One region of the Paenibacillus sp. J53TS2 genome, then DNA from elsewhere that is predicted to be linked to it. Evidence: riboswitches for the same ligand, from Rfam matches in the RefSeq annotation. Region 1 holds a riboswitch; the other holds the start of a gene.

The links. A riboswitch is a leader RNA that binds a small molecule or an ion and turns the genes downstream of it on or off. The one in region 1 is predicted to bind thiamine pyrophosphate.
Region 2: another riboswitch for thiamine pyrophosphate. It lies ahead of KJS42_RS17890 (ABC transporter substrate-binding protein); the one in region 1 lies ahead of tenA (thiaminase II).

Annotation. Positions count from the first base shown of each region.
Region 1 covers NZ_BOSK01000004.1:156,772-162,297, forward strand. Annotated here, with positions in the region: gene KJS42_RS10825 (alpha-mannosidase) at 1-1,390, shown strand, start outside; gene KJS42_RS10830 (hypothetical protein) at 1,619-1,921, opposite strand; TPP riboswitch at 2,119-2,222, shown strand; gene tenA (thiaminase II) at 2,375-3,070, shown strand; gene thiM (hydroxyethylthiazole kinase) at 3,091-3,939, shown strand; gene thiD (bifunctional hydroxymethylpyrimidine kinase/phosphomethylpyrimidine kinase) at 3,936-4,754, shown strand; gene thiE (thiamine phosphate synthase) at 4,751-5,431, shown strand.
Region 2 covers NZ_BOSK01000008.1:219,774-225,299, forward strand. Annotated here, with positions in the region: gene KJS42_RS17865 (beta-propeller fold lactonase family protein) at 1-34, opposite strand, end outside; gene KJS42_RS17870 (CcdC family protein) at 168-659, shown strand; gene KJS42_RS17875 (sensor domain-containing diguanylate cyclase) at 688-2,121, opposite strand; gene KJS42_RS17880 (cold-shock protein) at 2,320-2,541, opposite strand; gene KJS42_RS17885 (cold-shock protein) at 2,712-2,912, opposite strand; TPP riboswitch at 3,216-3,328, shown strand; gene KJS42_RS17890 (ABC transporter substrate-binding protein) at 3,485-4,552, shown strand; gene KJS42_RS17895 (MTH1187 family thiamine-binding protein) at 4,608-4,901, shown strand; gene KJS42_RS17900 (ABC transporter permease) at 4,898-5,526, shown strand, end outside.

The DNA.
Region 1 (5,526 bases):
CGACATCATTCCAGGCTCGTCCATTCCAGAGGTGTACCGCGATTCCAAGCTGGAGTACGCGCAGGCCGAATCGCTGTTGGAATCCTGCCGCGAGCAAGCCATTCAAGCCTTGACGAACGACGCGGGGGATTCGTACACCGTATGGAATCCGTCAGCCTGGCTTTTTACCGGCTTGGTTGCTTTGGAGGGGCAAGCTGAGGGAGCAAAGTGGGTTCAAGCAGGCGGGGTAGAGCTGAAATCCGAATTCGACGGAAAGACGGTGTGGGTGCTAGTAGAGAACGTGCCGCCGCTTGGCTTTGTGACGATTGAACGCAGCAAGGACGAACAGGTTGATCTCACACCAGATGAACCTTTTAAAACACGGCCAAACGGAATCGAAACCCCAATTTATAACATCGAGTGGAATGATGGCGGACAGCTAATCTCGATCTTTGATCGGGAAGCCGGCCGCGAAGTGCTGGCGCCGGGCGAACGTGGGAACGTACTTCAGGTGTTCGAAGATAAGCCGAAAATGTTTGAGGCTTGGGACATCGATGTGTTCTACCAGGAGAAACAACGCGAGGTCGAGCAGCTACAGGACTGTAAAGTCGTGACGGGTTCGCTGCGTGCCGTCGTTAGCTTTACTTGGACTTATATGAACTCGACGATCCGCCAAGAGATGATTCTGTATGGCAACAACCGGCGGATTGACTTCCAGACTCAAGTTGATTGGCAGGAGCGTCAGCAACTGCTGAAGGTCGCTTTTCCGGTTGACGTACGGGCTACGGAAGCTACTTACGATATCCAATTCGGAAACGTCAAGCGACCGACGCATTGGAACACCTCTTGGGACCTTGCTCGATTTGAAACGGTCGGTCATCAATGGGTCGATTTGTCAGAGCACGGGTACGGGGTCAGCCTGCTGAATGATTGCAAATACGGCCACGACATTAAGGACCATGTGATCCGGCTGTCGCTGTTGAAATCGGCAACTTATCCGGATCCGCAAGCGGATCGCGGCGAGCATGAGTTTACGTACGCGCTGTATCCTCACGAGGGGCATTGGTCCGAAGGCGGTACCGTACAGGCAGCAACGCTGCTAAATCAGCCGGTTTACGCCACGATGGGCCAGGCGCACTCGTCTTCATTCTCACTGCTCCAAACGAGCGGAAGTGCGGACGTCGTCATTGATGCCGTGAAAAAAGCGGAAGACGGCGACGGCTTGATCGTTCGTTTGCATGAATACAAGGGAGGCCGAGGCCGCGTTCGCTTCCATTTCGGGATGCCGGTGATTTCCTGGCAAGAAACCGACATGATGGAACGGCCTTTAGGAGAATCCTCCTCAACTGCGGAGCTTGAGTTGTCGATGTCACCGTATGAAATCAAAACGATTCGTTTGCAGTTGAAATAACGAGAGAACGCTGTGGGTCGCCTTCGACAGTTAATCGGAAGTCGGGGCGCCCGTCAGCGTTTCGATATCGTTGGAACCGTAGAAGAACAGAACGACCAGAATGATGATTACGATGAGTTCCGAGAAGCCTTCGCCGTCAAATTCACTCATTGTAGTAAACCCCCGCATCTAGGTTATGATGTAAAGCGAGCGATCCTCCCACCCGAATCTTTCAAAGGAAGAGCGGGTTCAGGAGGAATTGTCCGCTTTTTTCTTCATGGCATTGATGATGTCATTGATGGTCATATCTCCATTCTCGTTGAGAAAGTTCAGCAACTTGTCGGCGTTTGCATCGCTGCTGATCGTTTTGTATTCGCCAACAAGGGAGACATACATGGTTGCGTTACGGTATAACTGGACGGAATCCACGCGAAGTTTACCGGAAAGAAGCAGCGCAGCTACGGTATATTCCGGGGTTTTTGGCCGGAAACCGCCCTTTTTGCCATTTTTCTTGTTGGAGGACGAGGATTTGCTTTTTCCGGCTGAATTCATGGCCTAACCTTCCTTAGCTGGATGGGATCCGGTTACTTATCCTGAGGAACCGGTTTACAAGACAGTTCCCTGATAGTTATGCTATGCAGCATTCCGGGGATGGTGTAGACGAGAGAAGCAAGTGATCCAACGATCTTTCGCTGGACGGGATTGACAATCCAGGCAGGGATCGGTAGAGTAATAGGTGAATTGCATAGGAAATCCACTAGGGGCGCCGTAAACGGCTGAGACAAGAGACCATCTTGGACCCTTTGAACCTGATCTAGTTCATACTAGCGTAGGAAAGTGGAGTCGGCCCCCATTTGAATAGTGCTCAGGTTGTCGTATATCAGCCTAGGACTTGATCGAGCCGCTCCCTCTACGGAGCGGCTTTTTTGCGCGCTCTGTTAACAGGTCGTTTGTCGTCGTCTTCTCAGGGGATTTCCTAGTTCAATATATTGGGAGGTGGAGACGATGGGGTTTACGCAGGAGCTACGACGTCAGGCGGACGGGATCTATCAAGCCATATTCGATCATCCGTTCGTCAGAGGCATCGCAAGGGGACAACTGGAGAAAGAGCAGCTCATTCATTACGTTAAGCAGGATTACGAATATTTAAACGCCTATATGCGGATTTACGGTATCGCGATTTCCAAAAGCCGGACCCGAGAGGAGATCGCGATGTTCAACGAACAGATCGCGTATATTTTAAACCGTGAAGTTCAACCCCATCAGATTTTTTGCCGGGCCGCCGGAGTGAATTTTGAAGAGTTGCAGGGGTACCCACTTGCACCCTCGGCGCATCATTATATCCGTCATATGCTGACGGTGGCCCACGAAGGGAGTTTGGGCGAGATCTATGCCGTTTTATTGCCCTGCCCTTGGACCTATCTGGAGATCGGCCAAAAGCTGCTGGCAGAAGTGCAGCCGACACCGGACCATCCGTTTTATGAGTGGATTGATTTTTACGGGCGTCTTTCGGGGGATGTGACGGAGAAGTTTATCCATGCGTTAGACGGATGGGCGGATACAGCCAGGGAGGAAGAGCGGCAAAGGATGGCCGATCATTTTCTGCAAAGCTGCCAATTGGAATATCTCTTTTGGGATATGGCTTACCGGCAGGAAGATTGGCCGGTTGCGATGCCGATGATTTCGCATTCATCCAAATGATCGAAAGAGAGGTTGAAAACATGAGCTTAATGGAAAAAGATCTGTCCGATGTGCTGGAAAAGGTGCAAAAAACGAAACCCCTCGTGCATAACATGACCAATGTTGTCGTCACGAATTTTACCGCAAACGGCTTGTACGCCCTTGGCGCTTCGCCGGTCATGGCCTATGCACCCGAGGAGGTGGCTGATATGGCCAAGATCGCCGGGGCCCTCGTCTTGAACATCGGCACGTTGTCGACGCAGCAGGTCGAAGCGATGATCCTCGCCGGCCGGTCGGCGAACGCTCATGGCGTGCCGGTGCTGCTTGACCCGGTTGGTGCGGGGGCGACCGCCTTCCGCACTGAATCGGCTCTGCGTATCCTGCGCGAGGTAAAGGTGTCGCTCCTGCGCGGCAATGCGGCGGAGATCGCCCATCTCGTCGGGGAAAACCGCGAGATCAAGGGGGTTGATGCCGGCGACACCGCGGGAGACGAGGCGGCCGAACTCGCGGTACGGGCCGCGCGGGCGCTGAACACGGTCGTGGCGATTACCGGCCGTGAAGACGTCATCACCGACGGGCTGCAGTGCCGGTTTGTCAGCGGCGGAGACGCACTGCTGACTCAGGTGACCGGCACGGGCTGCTTGCTCACGTCGGTGCTGGGAGCCTTCGCCGCGGTGGAGCGCGATCTGCTGCTGGCCGGTACCGCCGGGCTAGCGTTCTATGGCGCCGCCGCGTCCCGCGCCGCCGAGCGGACGGCCGCCGCCGGACCGGGCAGCTTCCAGATCGCGTTCCTCGACGAGCTGGCGAAGCTTCATCCGCATTCGCTCAAGGGCCACGCGGCAGTGCGTGAAATGCAGGCGACAGGCGCCGGCGGATGGTGGGTCGGATGAGCCGGATCTCCAAGGCGCTGACGGTTGCCGGGTCGGACAGCGGCGGCGGGGCCGGCATCCAGGCCGACCTCAAAACGTTCCAGGAGCTGGACGTTTACGGCATGTCGGCGATCACTGCAGTGACGGTTCAGAACACGCTGGGCGTGACGAACGTCTACCCGCTGCCCCCGGAAGCGGCGGCGGAGCAAATCGAAGCGGTTGGTTCCGACCTCGGGGTGGATGCGCTGAAGACCGGCATGCTGTTCAGCGCGGAAATCATTGAGGCGGTTGCCGCCCAGATTCGAGCCTTTGGCTGGACTCAAGTGGTAGTCGACCCGGTAATGGTTGCCAAGGGTGGCGCTTCTCTGCTCCAGCCGGAAGCGGTGCAAGCGCTGCGCGAGCAATTGCTGCCGCTGGCTTTCATCGTTACGCCTAACCTCCCGGAGGCGGAGGTGTTGTCCGGCCTGTCGATCCGCACCATGGAGGATCGCCGCGAAGCGGCCAAACGTATTTGCGCGTACGGGTCGCGGCAGATCGTAATCAAGGGCGGCCACGACACCGAGAACGGCGATCGGGTTGTTGATTTGTACTATGACGGGTCGACCTTCACGGAGTTGGTCGGACGGCGAATTCCCACGCCACATACACATGGCACGGGATGCACCTTCTCGGCTGCGCTGACAGCGGGGTTAGCCAAAGGCTTACCGGCTCTAGACGCGGTACGGACCGCCCGGGCCTTTATTCAAGCGGCGATCGAGCACGGGCTTGAGCTGGGGCAGGGGCATGGGCCGACGAACCATTTTGCTTACCGTCGCTTACAAGGAGTTTCCCGATGAACGACGGTGGCGGAAGCGGTCGCATCGAGGCAGCCCGCATGCGCCAACTGCTGCGGACTTATCTGGTCATCGGCAGCACGAACTGCCGTATAGAGCCGCTGCGGGTGCTGGAAGAGGCGCTTGCCGGCGGCGTCACGCTCGTGCAATTCCGCGAGAAAGGGCCGGGCGCGCTCACCGGGGCTCCGCTGCGGGAACTCGCCATCCAGTTGCAAGGCGCATGCCGCCAGCGTGGTGTGCCGTTCCTCGTCAATGACGACGTGGAACTGGCCCTTGCGATCGGAGCCGACGGCGTTCACGTCGGCCAGGAGGACGAGGCGGCCGTGCGGGTCCGCGCCCGGATCGGAGACCGCATCCTCGGCGTCTCCGCGCACACGCTCGCCGAAGCGGAGGCCGCCGTTCGGCACGGTGCCGATTACCTTGGCATCGGGCCGATCTATCCCACGGCCTCGAAAGCGGACGCCAAAGCACCGCAAGGGCCGGGAATTCTCCGCGAGCTACGCGCTTGCGGGATCGCCTTGCCCCTGGTCGGCATCGGCGGCATTACGATCGAGTCGGCCGGCGAAATCATTCGCGCTGGGGCGGACGGCATTGCTGTGATTTCCGCCATCACGCAGGCAGACGACGTTCGAGAGGCGGCCACGCGTTTCGTTGCAAGGTCAATTGCTGAATCATCCTGAGGCCACTAGCATATTGTATTGAACAGACCTTTGCTGAAATAGGCAAGGGTCTGCTAATTTATGGGGCTTATGGCAACGAGAAATCGCGTTTCGTC
Region 2 (5,526 bases), on a different contig from region 1:
AGCAATGGACGGCAACCGTCAATTCGCTGTTCATCTTTCTTCCCCTTTCCCTTACCGATTTGAAACAAGTGCAGGTGAGTATGATATAATGTTCTCGCGAATCTCTATTACCTAGTAGCCATTATTGTTGGGTACAGCGCACAATTACCTACAGAAAGGGAACCTCTATGAAGCTGATGAATCCCTCTTATATGCAAATCTTTTTTACTTTCGGTGCGATGGCCATGGCCGTCGCAGTTCTGTTTATCCGTCTGAAAGCGAGCCGTCGGCCTGTCACCGTGAAGAAGATCGTCATTCCGCCGCTTGGGATGACTACCGGCCTCATCATGTTCGTCGTCCCGGAAACGCACATTCCATTCCTGTGGGGCGTGATCGCTTTCGCTTTCGGCTGGCTCCTGTTCTCCTATCCGCTGATTCGAACAACCAAGTTCGAGAAAATCGACGACGAGATTTATGCGGAGCGCTCTCGCAGCTTTATCCTGATCCTGGTCGGGTTGCTGGTCGTTCGTCTCCTGCTCCATGAAGTCGTGGAACAGTATGTCTCCGTGATGCAAACAGGAGCGCTGTTCTTCCTACTCGCATATGGTATGATCATTCGCTGGCGTCTGTTTATGTTCAAGCAATACCGGGTCATGACCGAGAATATCGAGGCCTCCTGACCCTAATCAGGCGCAGGAGGCAAAACTCTTAACCTTCCACAACCGATCGGTTGCGCCCCTCTTCCTTTGCCCGATAGAGGCAGCGGTCTGCACGGCGGATTAACTCCTCCGCCTCCATCGGATCAAAGGGAGCAAGGCGATATCCCCCGATGCTGATCGTAACGTATGGCTCCGCCTTGGAGCGTTTATGCTCGACGGCCAGGCTGGCGATCGCTTGACGCAGCCGCTCCGCAGCTTCCAAGGTTTCCTGCGTCTCAAGTCCGGACAGGACGACCACGAATTCCTCTCCCCCATACCTGGCGGCAAAGCCCTGCTCCTGCTTCGCCACACCATATATTGTCCAAGCGATCTCTTTCAAGACGTGATCCCCGCCTTGATGTCCATAATAATCATTATAGGCTTTAAAACAATCGATATCTATGATCAGCAGCGACAGCGCCGTGTTTCGCTCCTCCGGGGAGACCAATTCCCAAGCCAGTATCTCATCAAACCGCCGGCGATTAGGTATCTCCGTCAACCCGTCGAGATTGGTTAACCGAATCAGCTGTTCGTTCGCATGCTCGAGCTGCAAGCCGGATTCCATCAACTGGCGATGCTGCTCCGATAACCGGATAAATAGTCGATTCACTTCATTTACCACTGCACAAATCACGACTGTCGAAGCGATAACCGAATTGATTTTGGCTACATACCACCCCAGAGTAAAGCGCATGCCGGCAAACAGCGTCAGCGTCACGTCCATCAGTAAGGCAAGCATCGCCACCGCCAACCATAAGTGCAACATCGACCATCCTTTGATTCTTCTCCATACCGCCATCAGGGCAAAGAAATTCAAAATCCACAAGACGGGTCCGATCCCTGAGGTGTTTAGTTTGCGGTAATCGTTCTCTTGAATGATGTCAGGCAGCCAGCGATCGCCTAAAGCGGTGAGCTCAAACACGGCAAATACGCTCAACAACGTCAATGTGATACCGGCTGTACCGTAATTGAAAATCATCTCTTTTGAGCTTAGTGGCTTGGACCACTTTCGATTCACCCAAGCGTACAACAAGATACCAAAGGAAAATCCGCTATGCCAAATCACCCATAGCCAGCCCGCGGTTTGCCCCCCGGCCCCTATCATCTCCCCCAACCCGCCAAAGAGATCGGGAAAAGTTAGTATATGCAAAAACGTCATTAATCCACTATATAAATAGGTACAGCTCAACACGAGCAACGCCGGAAGACCGGAGGCCCGATATTGGCTGTAGATGATGAAGGCCGTTAGCATATCCCCAAAAATCAGCCATCCAATCGCGGCGGAGAGAAAAGTTTCTGTGGCGGGAAGCGCTGTCATCCCAAATGGCAAAGCCACGAGCGACATTGAGATAATCAGAATGCCGATGAGAATGGCCAGCTTCCTTTGCTTGCTGCTGGAAGGAATATCGAAGACTTGAGAAGCAACCTTATAATTACCGTGCATCGATGCGGGGGTTCTCCCTTCTGGATGTCAAACATTGTAGTAGTTCAAACATATTAAATTTTTAATATAGATGCAATCCTTTTATTGATATTTCATTTTTGCATACCCAAAAAAAAAAACAAAAACAGCCGTATTCGCTTTGATGCGAATACGGCTGTGGCTGCTGTCAGCGTCCACCGATTCCGGCGGCGTCCTCGTCTATGCCTTCTTGGCCGACGATCTTTGATCGGAGCTTGGATTACTCAGTTGGGGGAGCATGCGCGTTCCCATGACCATCTCAGACGAGCAAAGCGGACAAGCCGGACTATGTTCAAACGTGAAGTTGTCACGCATCCATCCATTGCAATCGTCGCTCGTGCAGGTCCATACCGGTGTATTTTCCTCAGGAATTTCTTCTAACGTTTTTTTACGGTAGTTCATAATTCCCCTCCTTCAAGGTGAGCGTTCTAACCGGGTGCATAGATGTGGTTCGTCATAGTGCTATATGTACCATCAGAAGCGAGGTTTCCGAATGTTAACCTCATGAATGATCTTTGAGTAGAAAAACTGCCCTCAATGCGAGAACGCATTAAGAGCAGTTTCTGGCTAGCTTACAGTTTTACAACGTTTTCGGCTTGAGGGCCGCGGTTGCCTTGAACCACGTTGAATTGTACGCGTTGGCCTTCGTCGAGGGTTTTGAAGCCTTCGCCAGTGATCGCGCTGAAATGAACGAATACGTCATTTCCGCCTTCCACTTCGATGAAGCCAAAACCTTTCTCAGCGTTAAACCATTTTACTGTTCCGGTTTCCATAGGGGAATACCTCCTGTTTAAAGATTAACATGATTCATTTTTTTAACAGAAGTCGCTCAAAAGGGCTGACCCTTATGAACATGCACCACTTGTATAAAAAAAATTCACACATTGAAAAAAGTTCCAGGTTTTAAATAGTGACACTCTTTTCAATGGGTGAATGATCTTCTTTCTAAAACACGAGATGAACTCATTATATCCTTTTGCCAGATAAAAAGCAAATCCCCTATTTTTGCAAACCTGTTCGGAAAGACTGGACAAATGCGGCAAGCGAAAACTATAATGACAGTTGTAATCTGCAGTCATACTGTTCAGGGGTGCTGGAATTGGCCGGCTGAGAGTGTATCCCTCAAAGATACTGACCCTTTAACCTGATCTGGATAATGCCAGCGTAGGGAGCTATACTATATGGATATGAACTCGTTATTCATTTCATTTCCATTGCCTATCGCGTCCCGGATCCGGGACGTTTTTTTGTATCCGAAATTTGGATTGCGCTTAAGGTCGCATTTCCAGGGTTATACCAAGAACAAAGCTGCGGAAATTTAAACAATCGAAGGAGAGAATGTGTCGTGAAAGTTCAACTACGCACCGTGCTGGCGCTGTTCCTCGGCTGTATGCTGCTAATTCTGTCTGCCTGCGGCGGAGCCAACGGAAATAGCGCGGGCAAGGCTGCTGCAGGAAACCAAGGCGGGCAAAATGCCGAGAATGCCGCGCCTAACCAGGCGACCGGCGAAGAGCTGCGCAGCGTCAAGGTTGTGCTCGACTGGAGCCCTAACACCAATCATACCGGCCTTTACGTCGCTAAGGACCAAGGGTATTTCGCCGAGGAAGGGCTGAATGTGGATATCCTCCTTCCCGGCTCCGGCGGCGCTGAGGCGATGGTTGCCTCCGGGGAGGTCCCGTTTGGCGTCAGCGTACAAGAGAACGTCACCCAAAGCCGGCTCCAAGGCGTCCCGCTTGTATCCATCGCCGCAATCATTCAGCATAATACATCCGGCTTTGCTGCACCTGTTGCCAAGAATATCAAGACACCTAAGGATTTTGAGGGCAAAGCCTACGGCGGATGGGGGTCTCCTGTGGAAGAAGCGGTCATTAAATCCATTATGGACCTGCAGGGCGCCGATGTCGGCAAGGTAAAGTTCCTCAACATCGGGGATGCCGATTATTTTACGGCCGTGAAGCGGGATATCGACTTCGCCTGGATCTTCTACGCATGGACCGGCATCGAAGCCGAACTGCGGGGTGAGCCGCTGGATATGCTTTACGTTAAGGACTTCTCCGAACAGCTTGACTATTATACGCCGGTGCTTGTCACCAACGAGAAGACGATCAAGGACGACCCGGAGCTCGTGAAGGCGTTTATGCGAGCGGTGTCCAAAGGTTATGATTATGCAATCGCCCACCCTGAGGAGTCGGCGCAAATTTTGCTCAAGGCTGTACCGGAACTCGACAAGGACCTGGTAGTTGCCAGTCAAAAATGGCTGAGCCCAAAATACAAGGACGACGCTCCGCGCTGGGGCGAACAGAAGAAAGAAGTATGGCAGAACTACTCTGATTGGATGCATGAGCGTGGCTTGCTGGAGAAACCGCTTGAGGTAGATGCCGCTTTCACCAATGAGTTTTTGCCGAGCGAATAACTCCCTGAAATTATGTTTTCAACCAATTCCCATTATCGAAAGGATGAACTCATCGATGCCAAACGCACTTTTAAGCATTCAAATCATTCCAAAAACGCCAAATGGTGAAGACGTGATACCGTATGTAGACCGGGCCATTGAAGTGATTCAGGCTTCCGGGGTGAAATATCAGGTCAATCCCCTGGAGACAACCATGGAGGGGGAACTCGACGAGTTGTTGGCTATCGTGAAGAAAATGAATGAAGCCGTCATTGAGTTTGGCAGTACAGGCATCATTTCGCAAATCAAAATCTCGTATAACCCCAAAGGCGTCAGCATGGATAAGCTGATTGAAAAATATCGGCCATGAATCTCCGCAGCCTTTGGCACAGCATCTGGCCGCCCCTTGTGGCGGTCATGCTGTTTTTGCTGATTTGGCAGGGCGCCACCGCCTGGTTTCACATTGAAAAATGGATCCTCCCCAGCCCGGTTGATATCGGGCGTGAAGCGGCCGCCGGTGCGGCCAGTTTAGGGGAGCACACGCTGGCAACACTACGGCTGATGCTGATTGGTTTTGCCATTGGAACGCTCGTGGGCTTGTTGATGGCGTTTGTGCTCCATTATGTCCCGTTTCTTAAAGCGTCGCTGTATCCGTTGATCATCTTGAGCCAAAACGTGCCGACCATTGCGCTGGCCCCACTGCTCATGATCTGGTTCGGGTTCGGGATCCTGCCGAAGATCATCGTCATTACGCTCGTCTGCTTCTTCCCTGTTGCGGTGGCGACCATGGACGGACTGAGCCGCACGGATCGCGCGATGCTGGATTATATGCGGATGATCGGTGCGTCCAAGGCGGATATCTTCCGCAAGCTGGAGGTGCCCTACGCGATCCCCTCGATCATGTCCGGGGTTAAAATCGCCGCAACTTACAGCGTCATGGGTGCGGTCATCGCCGAATGGATCGGTGCGGACAAAGGAATCGGCTATTATATGAT